Regions from separate parts of the Clostridium estertheticum genome, predicted to be linked through region 1. Evidence: riboswitches for the same ligand, from Rfam matches in the RefSeq annotation. Region 1 holds a riboswitch; the other holds the start of a gene.
What was found. A riboswitch is a leader RNA that binds a small molecule or an ion and turns the genes downstream of it on or off. The one in region 1 is predicted to bind lysine.
Positions count from the first base shown of each region.

Region 2: linked by a shared signal. The riboswitch ahead of kal (3-aminobutyryl-CoA ammonia lyase) and the one ahead of A7L45_RS20070 (aspartate kinase) in region 1 are both predicted to bind lysine.

Region 1 covers NZ_CP015756.1:4,303,465-4,309,274, forward strand. The annotation lists gene lysA (diaminopimelate decarboxylase) at 227-1,525, opposite strand; gene A7L45_RS20070 (aspartate kinase) at 1,555-2,754, opposite strand; lysine riboswitch at 2,941-3,112, opposite strand; gene asnB (asparagine synthase (glutamine-hydrolyzing)) at 3,285-5,126, shown strand; gene A7L45_RS20080 (DUF3231 family protein) at 5,184-5,810, opposite strand, start outside.
Region 2 covers NZ_CP015756.1:906,510-912,319, forward strand. The annotation lists gene A7L45_RS04325 (YitT family protein) at 1-276, opposite strand, end outside; gene A7L45_RS04330 (hypothetical protein) at 569-868, shown strand; gene A7L45_RS04335 (short-chain fatty acid transporter) at 1,115-2,533, shown strand; lysine riboswitch at 2,716-2,895, shown strand; gene kal (3-aminobutyryl-CoA ammonia lyase) at 3,038-3,418, shown strand; gene kce (3-keto-5-aminohexanoate cleavage enzyme) at 3,440-4,261, shown strand; gene atoD (acetate CoA-transferase subunit alpha) at 4,320-4,973, shown strand; gene A7L45_RS04355 (3-oxoacid CoA-transferase subunit B) at 4,975-5,634, shown strand; gene kdd (L-erythro-3,5-diaminohexanoate dehydrogenase) at 5,650-5,810, shown strand, end outside.

The DNA.
Region 1 (5,810 bases):
TTTTGCGGAAATAAAATTCTCGTGAGCTTGCCAGGAGACATAACAATTAATAATTGTTATGTACCCCAGAAGACTACCCAGAGGTCCAAGCTAGCGAACCTGAGCCAGGAGGTTGAATGTGAGCGATAGAGAATTTTATTGTAGCAAAATATTAGAATTCCTTAATACAATTTCACGTTTCAAGCCCATGTTGCAAGATACTCTGGAGAATTTGATACTTTGTTACCTATAAACACACTTCGTTACTAATCATGTCTTTGTATGTTTGTCTTTTGCATATTATTTTGTGATTACCCTCATTAACTAAAACTACTGGAGCCTTAGGTATTTTATTATAATTACTACTCATTGAATAACCATAAGCACCAGTTGATAATACAGCCATGAGGTCCCCACTATTCACCTTTGGTAACTTAACACCCTCAAGGAGTATATCCCCACTTTCACAGCACTTACCTGCAATAGTAACTACTTCCATACATGGTCCACTTATTTTATTTGCAAGTACACATTGATACTGTGCATTATACAAAGCTGGTCTTATATTATCAGTCATTCCACCATCTACTGCCACATACTTTCTAACATCTGGAATATCCTTTATTGCGCCTACAGTATATAGTGTTATACCTGCATTAGCTACAATTGATCTACCCGGTTCTATAACAAGAATGGGCTGTTTTATTCCATATTCTTTGCAACGAACTTTAGTCTCCTCGAGTATAACTGAGCAAAATTCTTCTATTTTCTTAGGCTCATCACCTTCATCATAATAAACGCCAAATCCCCCACCTAAATCTAATTCTTCTATATCATAATTAAACTTTTCTTTTATATGTTTAACTACAGTTATCATTATATTTACTGCTTCCCTATAAGGTTCTACTTCGAAAATTTGTGACCCTATATGACAATGAAGTCCTGCAAGTTTTATACTGGCTAAACTTAAAGCAGTCCTTATAACTTCTTCAAGTTCATTATTTAATATAGTGAATCCAAACTTTGAGTCAATCTGTCCAGTTTTTATGTAATCATGAGTATGAGCTTCTATACCAGGAGTTACTCTAAGAATAACCCGTTGTATAATACCTTTTTCCTTTGCATTTTCATTGATAATTTCCATTTCATGAAGATTATCTACCACAAAAGTTCCTACTCCAAGTTCTATTGCCATTTTAATTTCATCAATTGTTTTATTATTACCATGAAAATATATGTTTTCCATTGGAAATTCAGCCTTATAAGCAGTATACAATTCTCCTCCAGAAACTACATCTAAATATAAACCTTCACCTTTTATAATTTGACACATTGCAATAGTTAAAAATGCTTTCCCTGCATAAGCTACCTTATTATGTTCGCTCTTAGCTTTAAAAGATTTATAGAACCTTCTACAATTATCTCGTATAAGCTGTTCATCCATTATGTAAAGTGGAGTACCATATTCCTTTGCTAGAACCTGAGCACTTACACCTGCAATACTTAGCGTATTATTCTCATCTTTTACGTTACCGAAAAATCTCACATAAATCCCTCCTTATATCGCTATATTATTTATAAATTAAATTCATTTGCAACAATCTTTATAGCCTTTAGTTTATCACTAGTTTTAATTGCACAAGTAATTCTTATTTCTGATGTAGTAATCATTTTAATCTCGATATCATTTGCACTAAAAACCTTAAACATTCTAGCAGCTACTCCAGAGGTTGTCTTCATACCCAGACCCACCATAGAAAATTTAGTTATATCCTCATCAACTATAACTTTATTATCACCTGTTAATTTTTCTATAATTTTCAAACTATCCTTTAAGCTTTCTTTAGGAATTGTGAATGACACACTCACCATTCCATCTACAGGTGATGATTGACTTATCATATCTATATTAACCCTTTTACTTCCTATAGCTTCAAATATCGTGGACAATATATTTACATCTTTAGGTATATTCTTAAGAGTTACCGCAACATCATCATCATTTGTTGCAATACCAGTTACTGGTTTACTTTCCATATTCACGTTTTTTACCTCCTTAATTACAGTTCCTTTAATATCACTATCACTTAATCCTACGTATATAGGTATACCATATTTTTGAGCAAGCTCGATTGACCTTGAATGCATTATCTGAGCTCCTAAACTTGCAAGTTCAAGCATCTCTTCATATTCTATTTCATCTAATTTTTTAGCCTCGCTATAAGCTCTGGGATCTACACTATATATACCAGAAACATCCGTATATATTTCACATCTTCCATCAAGCTTTACAGCTAATGCAACCGCAGTAGTATCAGAACCACCTCTACCAAGTGTAGTAATATCACCTTCTCCATTTATTCCTTGAAAGCCAGCAACTATTACAATTTTACCTTCTTTTAAACTTTTTTTAATTTTGTTACCATGTATATCCTCAATTAATGCCTTACCATATTGTCCACTAGTCTTAATTCCAATTTGGTATGCGGTATAACTTATTGCATCATATCCAAGTCCCTTAATTGCCATAGCAAGTAATGCACTTGAAATTATTTCTCCCGTTGAGAGTAATGCATCTAATTCCCTTTTATCTGGCTCTTCTCCTATCCCTTTTGATAAGGATAATAAATCATCTGTAGTATCTCCCATAGCTGATACTACTATTACTAAATCCGTATCCTTATCTTTTCTTTTTATTATACTTTGTGCGATCTTTTTAATTTTTTCTGTAGTACCTACAGATGAACCCCCATACTTTTGGACAACTACTGACATTATTAAATCATCTCCTGGGTCGCTGCCTATTAACAGCTAATAATTTTACAACTTTTTCGAATCCTTATTATGTAATTAATATTATTAAATTTTCTTCTATACTGTTAATACATGTTTCCAAAAAAAAATAATGCAGCAAAGGAACACCCTTGCTGCATAAAATATGTATTTTTACACAAACTTCGTGTACCTTGTAGCTCTCCACTAATAAATTAGTGACAACCCTACACATATTATGTGTAAAACCAGAAAATAATTTTACCAAATATATTTTCTTCGGCCATAACTCCTTTTCTTATTTATCCTCGCTTGCATGCTCCAAATAAGTACTAATAGACACAGCACCTCTACCCTAGGTAGTTTATTATTTAATTAGTCTCTAGTTTATCATAATATGTTTAGAAGTACAAGTGTCAATTATCTGAGTTTTTACTGAATTCTAAATTAACCTATACTATTTATATACACCTTTCAAAATAAATAACATAACATATATATGACAATGTTATTTAAATTTAGGAGATGATAAAATGTGCGGTATTGCAGGATGGATTAATTTGTACGCTAATATTGAAAAAGATAATAGAATTCTTTTTAAAATGACCGATACATTAAAACAAAGAGGACCTGATGCCGGTGGTTTTCATTTTTCAAAGCATGCGCTTTTAGGTCATAGGCGTCTTGTGGTTGTTGATCCAGAAGGCGGCTCACAACCTATGACAAGAAAAATAGGCAATAATACCTATACTATCGTTTATAATGGTGAGCTATATAATACAGAAGACGTACGGAAGATATTAAAAGAAAATGGTTTTAGTTTTACCTCATATTCTGATACTGAAGTGCTTCTAGTAGCTTTTATTTTCTGGGGAGCCGAATGTGTTAAACATATAAACGGCATTTATGCCTTTGGAGTTTGGAATGAAACACATCAAACATTATTTTTAGCGAGAGATCCACTAGGGGTTAAGCCACTATTTTATACACTCAAGGATAATTCATTAATTTTCGGTTCAGAGATAAAGACACTTTTAGCTCATCCGTTGGTAGACCCAATCCTTGATAAACAAGGTCTTACTGAGCTATTCGGCTTTGGACCTGCAAGACCTCTTGGTAGTGGCATCTTTCAAAATATAAAAGAATTACCACCATCGCATAACTTAATTTATAATAAGGAGGGTATTAAAACAAAAGAATATTGGAAACTTACTGCTAAAACACATGATGAGAATTTATCTACAACTACAGATCACATACGTTCATTGCTTGTAGATTCAATAGAAAGGCAACTAGTTGCGGATGTTCCAGTGTGCACATTTTTATCTGGCGGTCTTGACTCAAGTATAATTTCGGCAGTAGCCTCTACCTATTTCAAGAAAAATAATATGCCTAACTTGAACACCTATTCTATAGATTATGTTGATAATAGAAAGTTTTTTAAACCTACAGAATTTCAACCAAATACGGATGCAGACTGGATTTATAAAATGGTAGACTATATTGGATCTGATCATCACGATATATTAATTGATACACCCGAGCTTTCCTCATATCTTAAAGATGCTGTTATGGCTACCGATTTACCAGGTATGGCTGACGTAGACTCATCATTATATCTCTTTTGCAAAGAGGTAAGAAAAAATTCTACAGTTGCTCTTTCTGGCGAATGCGCTGATGAACTCTTTGGTGGTTATCCATGGTTTAGACGCGAGGAAGATATTAATGCGACTACATTCCCATGGTCAAAATTCGTAAATGATAGAAAAAGTATACTCTCTGGTGATCTTCAGAGTCTTCCACTAGAAGAGTATGTTCAAGATAAATATGATGAAAGTTTAAGACAGGTTCCAGGTGTTCCTGGTGAAAGTCAAAGAGAGCATAGAATGAGAGAATTATTCTATTTAAATATAAAATGGTTTATGATAACCTTGCTTACAAGGAAAGATAGAATGAGTATGGCGAGTGGCCTTGAAGTAAGAGTTCCTTTTGCAGACCAAAGACTTGTAGAATATGCCTATAATATTCCTATGGATATGAAATATTATAAAGGACGTGAAAAAGGAATTCTACGTGAAGCTCTCACGGGCCTTCTTCCAGATGATGTACTTTGGAGGAAAAAGAGTCCTTATCCAAAAACTCATAATCCAGGTTATACAATGGCTGTTCAAAAGCTTATGAATAATATACTAAAGGATAAATCATCACCAATACTACAACTAATAGACCAAAAGCATGTTCAAGAAATAGTTGATTCAGGTGGTAATGCATATAAAAATCCTTGGTATGGTCAACTTATGACAGGGCCTCAACTTATAGCATATTTAATTCAAGTAAATACTTGGCTTAAAGAGTATAACGTTATATTAAAGTGAGCAAAAAAAGTATATATTACGCGTATTGCAATACGCGTAATATATACTTTTTCAGTTTTATGTAACTGGCTCCCCATAAATTGGGACTACTCTTGTCCAGCCTTTCATTTTCCCATACTTAAGATATTTGTCATAATAACTGAGCTCATCATCAAGGATATCAGTCCATAACTTACGCAAGGATTCATTCCTAATAGTCTCAATAATTGCTCTGAGATGAGCATCTAATGAAGCTAATTGCCAGCTTAGAATGATTCGGTACATAAACTTATCTGTAATCATTTCAGGGTCTATTGGAGTTGCTACCGGTAGTGATGATCTATTAGGCAACAGTATATTAAGCTTTAATGCTAACTTTTCAAGCTTGTTAACCTGCTTGTTGTAAATATATAACCCATGTTCAAGTATCACTTTAAACTCAGTATCATGAGCAAAACCTGAGAATATACCAATGAGTTCAATTTGTTCATATCTCATAACAATATGATCCCAAATATGAAAGGCTTCTGAAGTTGAAAGCTGTTCTTTATCCTGAATAACAGCAGTTTTATAAGTAGGATATGTTTCCTCCCAGCCCTTCAATTTACCAAACTTATAAAGGGTATCAAAATCCTGAAAATGTACCTTTAAATCTTCTATGATAATATTTCTTAAATTATCATTCGTACTAGTTGATCGAACCGC
Region 2 (5,810 bases), 1.4 Mb from region 1:
AATAGGAAATATTATGGAGAGAGTGATTATTTTTATACCTTCTCTTTTCCCCATAGATATCCAAGCAAAAGTTAAAACTGAAATAGATAACATATAATTGATATAGGTATATTTAATATGAATTAATTTTTCTAGTATTATAGATATCCCAGTTATGCCACCAGTTATTAATCCATTTGGTCTTAGTATAGAAGTAATTGAAAATGCAATCAATAAACAACCCATGCTTACAAATAAGAAATCCAATACATTTTTATTAAAGTCAATTTTCTTCACAATATCACCATCCTTGCGATTTATTACATATATAATTATTGTAACAGATATTTGTTAACAACGGTAGGTTGGGATTGGTTGTTAAATAATATTTTGTTGATTATACAACTTATAGGTACTTTAGATTAATTTCAGGTTATGTTAATTTTAAATAAGTGCATGTAAATAAATTATTAAATAGATAATAATACCATATATTAAAATAAATGTATGGATAAATATGTAAAAACATGGTAAAATAAAAGAATGCGGTAAAATGAAATTAACAATTTTATATTTAGGGGGAAATTTAATGATTACATTTAAGAAAATGTGGGATGATGTATTATTACTGTTATCAAATGATGACTACATAGACATGAACATTTTGGAGAAATTTGATTCGGGATTTGTTGTTAAAGAAAGTGAAAATACAATTTTTATTACAAAAGAAGACTTTTCCAGTTTTTGGTGCAAATTGTTGTACTATGAAAAATTATCACTGAAGCAAGTTTTAAGTGATGATAAATTAAAACCAAAATATATTTATACTATGATAAAACAATTACCTTATATCTCAGAAAATTCTTCAGTAATTAAGTTAATACAATAATTAGAACGTTGGAATTATTATAACAAAAGTTGATATTTTTTCTTTAAAGTAGACAGAGTAAATAATAAAAACTTAGAGAAATAGGGTCAGTGGATAAATATATCTGCTTGCCCTATTTTTGTGATTTTAGATTTAGCTATTTAGTTTCAATTATTCATGTTTTTTATTGATTTATGTCTTTTCTAATTTGGGTTTGCATAAGAATTAGTAGATCAAAAAAACTTATAGGAAAGGACGTGTAATAGAGTGAGTAATAAGAAAAAGAGCGAAACAGGACAGGTTAAAGAAGGATTCATGGCTCGCGCCGGATTTGTTCTCGCAGATTGGAGTGAAAAGTGGTTCCCAGATGCCTATATATTTGCGATTATTGCGGTGGTTATTGTAGGATTGGCAGCACTATTTATGGGACGTACTCCTATACAAATTGGTGTTGATTTTGGTTCTCACTTTTGGGATTTAGTACCATTCGCGATGCAAATGGCATTTGTTGTAATTAGTGGTTATGTCGTAGCTACGTCTAAACCAGTCAACAGGCTTATTGTAAAACTATCAGCTATTCCAAAAACTCCAAAGACTGCGGTTGCCTTCGTTGCTTTCTTTGCAATGGTTGCATCTTTGTTAAGTTGGGGATTTAGCTTAATTTTTAGTGGAATATTGATTCGAGAAGTGAGCAAACGGGTAAAAGGTGTTGATTACAGAGCGATAGGTGCAGCAGGATACCTTGGTCTCGGAAGTATTTGGGCTTTAGGACTTTCTTCCGCACCAGCGCTACTTATGACAACGAAGTCATCTATTCCTACTTCATTGTATAAAATTAGCGGTACAATACCACTTACAGAAACTATTTTTACTTGGCAAAACTTAGTAATGATTATAGTACTTATTGTTATGTCGGTTACAATTTGTTATTACTCTACTCCTAACGCAGATAAGGCTAAAACGGCAGAAATGGCTGGTATTAATTACGGAGAAGGGGAAGACACCAAGGAAAGAACCAAAGCTGAGAAGCCTGGTGAGTGGTTAGAGTATAGTCCTATATTAACTTTTGTAATCGTATCCATAGGAATTGTCTATGTTTTTAATGTAATTAACACTAAAGGGCCTATAGCTGCTCTAGATCTTAATACGTATAATTTTATCTTTTTAATGTTAGGTATGTTATTACACTGGACTCCAAGAAGTTTTTTGAATGCAGCAGCTAAGGCTATACCTGCTACTGGTGGTGTACTGATTCAATTCCCTATTTATGCAGGTATTTTTGGTGTGTTAATGGGTTCTGGGCTTACTGAATTATTAATGAAGTTTTTCCTTTCCATTTCTACTCAAAATACATTTCCAGCCATTGTTGGAATTTATTCTGCCATTCTAGGGCTCTTCCTTCCATCAGGCGGTGGAAAATTCGTAGTAGAAGCACCATATCTTCTTGAGGCGGCAAAACATTTACATGTTGGACTTGGATGGGTGGTGCAAGTATATAATGCAGCTGAGGCTTTACCGAATTTCATCAATCCTTTCTGGATGTTACCATTGATGGGTATTATGGGCGTGAAAGCAAGGGATCTTGCAGGATTTTCAATTTTGCAGTTAGTATTCCATTTGCCGGTTGTTATTTTTATGGTATGGATTTTGGCAAAAACGGTGCCTTATATTCCAGCAATCTTTTAATTAGTTTATAGGGTTTATATTGGGTGTAGTAATTAAAGTTATATTATCTTGAACTTTATTATTTAAAACTGTAATATATCTTAGAAAATTGAATAAAGTGGTATCATAAGAAATTTTAGGAGGTTGGAGTGTAAATAATATAATTAAGTTAGATACAAAATTAAAATAAAATTTAATAATTTAACATAAATAGAGGTGCAAATAAAGGGGTAGTTTTTGAATGCTAAGGATAGGAACATCCAATGTCAAAAATGAAGGAGTTGTTTGCCGAAAGGATATTTTGGTTCTTAAAGATATTCTTGGTGATAGAAAATAGTATTTCTATCACTGTCATGAAGTTCTTATGGAGAGCTATTTATGTAATGGAAAGTTAATTTTTCATTGCATTAATAGGTTTTTGTTTCTATTAATTAAGGCACTGAAAATTCAGTGCCTTTTTCTGTGTACACAATAGAATCAACCTAGGATTGCAAATTAGACACTATGATTAAAAAGGAGGATAAAATGAAATCTTTAATTAGATTAAGAATGAGTGCTCATGATGCACATTATGGTGGAAATTTAGTGGATGGAGCAAGAATGCTTCAATTATTCGGGGATGTGGCTACAGAACTTCTAATTCTAAATGATGGTGATGAAGGATTATTCAAAGCCTATGATGCTGTAGAGTTTTTAGAACCAGTTTATGCGGGAGATTATATAGAAGCGGTTGGAGAAATAGTGAGTGTAGGGAATTCTTCAAGAAAAATGATTTTTGAGGCAAGGAAGATTATAGTGCCAAGGCCAGATATAAATGATTCAGCTTGTGATGTATTAGATGAACCAATAGTTGTTTGCAAGGCAAGTGGAACTTGTGTGGTTCTAAAAGATAAACAAAGAAAATAGAGAACAACAAGGAGGTAACAGATGGAAAAATTAATAATTACTGCGGCTATATGCGGAGCGGAAGTTACAAAAGAACACAATCTAAATGTGCCTTATACTATTCTTGAAATAGCAATGGAAGCTGAAAAAGCATATAAAGCAGGAGCTAGCATTATTCATTTGCATGTAAGGAAAGATGATGGAACACCCACTCAAGACTTAATAAGATTCGAGGCATGCATGGAAGCTATAAAAGAAAGGTGCCCAGATGTAATCATTCAACCGTCAACTGGTGGAGCAGTAGGGATGAGTAACACAGAAAGATTACAACCTATAAATCTTAGACCAGAAATGGCAACTTTAGATGCAGGAACTTGTAATTTTGGTGGAGATGACATATTTGTAAATACTGAAAATACAATTAAAGAATTTGGAGAAAGGATGATTGAATCTGGCGTAAAACCGGAAATTGAGGTTTTTGATAAGGGAATGGTAGACATGGCTATAAGGCTTCAAAAGAAAGGTTTTATTAAAACACCAATGCATTTTAATTTTGTTATGGGTGTAAATGGTGGGATTAATGCATCACCAAGAGATCTATTATTTATGCAAGAAAGTATACCAGCGGGGAGTACTTTCACAGTATCAGGAATTGGGAGATATGAGTTTCAAATGGTAGCTATGGCTATTATTATGGGTGGGCATGTAAGAGTTGGATTTGAAGATAATGTATATATTGAAAAGGGTGTCCCAGCTAAATCAAATGCAGAATTAGTAGAAAGAGTAGTTAGAATTGCGAAGGATCTTAGTAGAGAAATTGCAACTCCACATGAAGCAAGAAAAATACTAGGTTTATTGCCTTAAATGAAGATAAGCATAAATGTTGTTATGTCCTAAAAATGAATAGAAGGAGGCAAAATAAGTGAATAAAGTTGTAGAGTTAGAACAAATTAGACCTCTACTTAAAGACGGAATGTCAATAATGATAGGTGGGTTTTTAGCTTGTGGAACACCAGAAAAGATTATAGATTTATTAGTAGAAACAAATGTCAAAAATTTAACTATAATTGCAAATGATACAAGTTATGTAGATAGAGGTATAGGAAAACTTATAGTAAATGGTCAAGTTAAAAGACTTATAGCTTCACATATTGGAACAAATGCAGAAACAGGAAGGCTTATGACAGAGAAAAAAATAGAAGTAGAACTTGTGCCACAAGGAACGCTAATTGAAAGAATAAGAGCAGCTGGAGCTGGACTTGGTGGAGTGCTTACGCCAACTGGAGTTGGTACTATGATAGAGGATGGAAAACAAAAAATTACTATAGAAGGAAAGAAATATCTATTAGAGACTCCAATTAAAGCAGATTTAGCACTTGTTTATGCAAGTGTGGTAGATGAAATTGGTAATGCAATTTATTATGGAACAACAAAAAACTTTAATCCAATTATAGCTACTGCTGCAGAAATTGTAATAATTGAAGCTAAAAAGATTGTTAAAGTTGGGGATCTTGATCCAAACAATATTGTTACTCCATGCGTACTGGTTGATTATATTATTAGGGAGGATAACTAATATGGGTATAGATAGTAAACTTGCAAAACAAATTATTGCAAAAAGAATTGGTAAAGAGTTAAAAAATGGACAACTTGTAAATTTGGGTATAGGTCTTCCAACATTAGTTACAAATTATATCCCAGAAGGTGTACATGTTACTCTTCAATCAGAAAATGGGATGATTGGTATGGGTGCGACTCCAGTTGAGGGAAACAAAGATGTAATTAATGCAGGAGGTCAATTCACTTCAATACTTCCAGGTGGGGCATTCTTTGATAGTGCGATGTCTTTTACTTTAATAAGAGGTGGACACGTTGATATAACTGTCCTTGGAGCATTAGAAGTGGATCAAGAAGGTAACTTAGCTAACTGGATTGTACCGGGTAAAATGGTTCCGGGCATGGGTGGTGCTATGGATCTAGTAGTAGGGGCTAAAAAGGTTATTATTGCAATGCAACATACAGCAAAAGGGATTCCTAAAATATTAAAGAAGTGTACGTTACCTTTAACAGCGAAAGCACAAGTTAACCTTATAGTTACAGAACTTGCAGTAATGGAAGTTACAGATAATGGGCTTGTACTTATTGAAATTAATAAAGATACAACAGTTGAAGAAGTTAAATCACTTACTGAGGCTGAATTGATTATATCAGATGACTTGAAAATAATGGATATATAAAGGGGGGAATTGATTATGAAAAAAGGATGTAAATACGGAACACACAGGGTAATTCAACCAATAGGTGTTATGCCACAGCCAGCAGCAAAAATCTCAAATGATATGAATATATACGATAATGAAATTTTAATAGATGTTCATGCTTTAAATATAGATTCAGCTAGCTTTACCCAAAT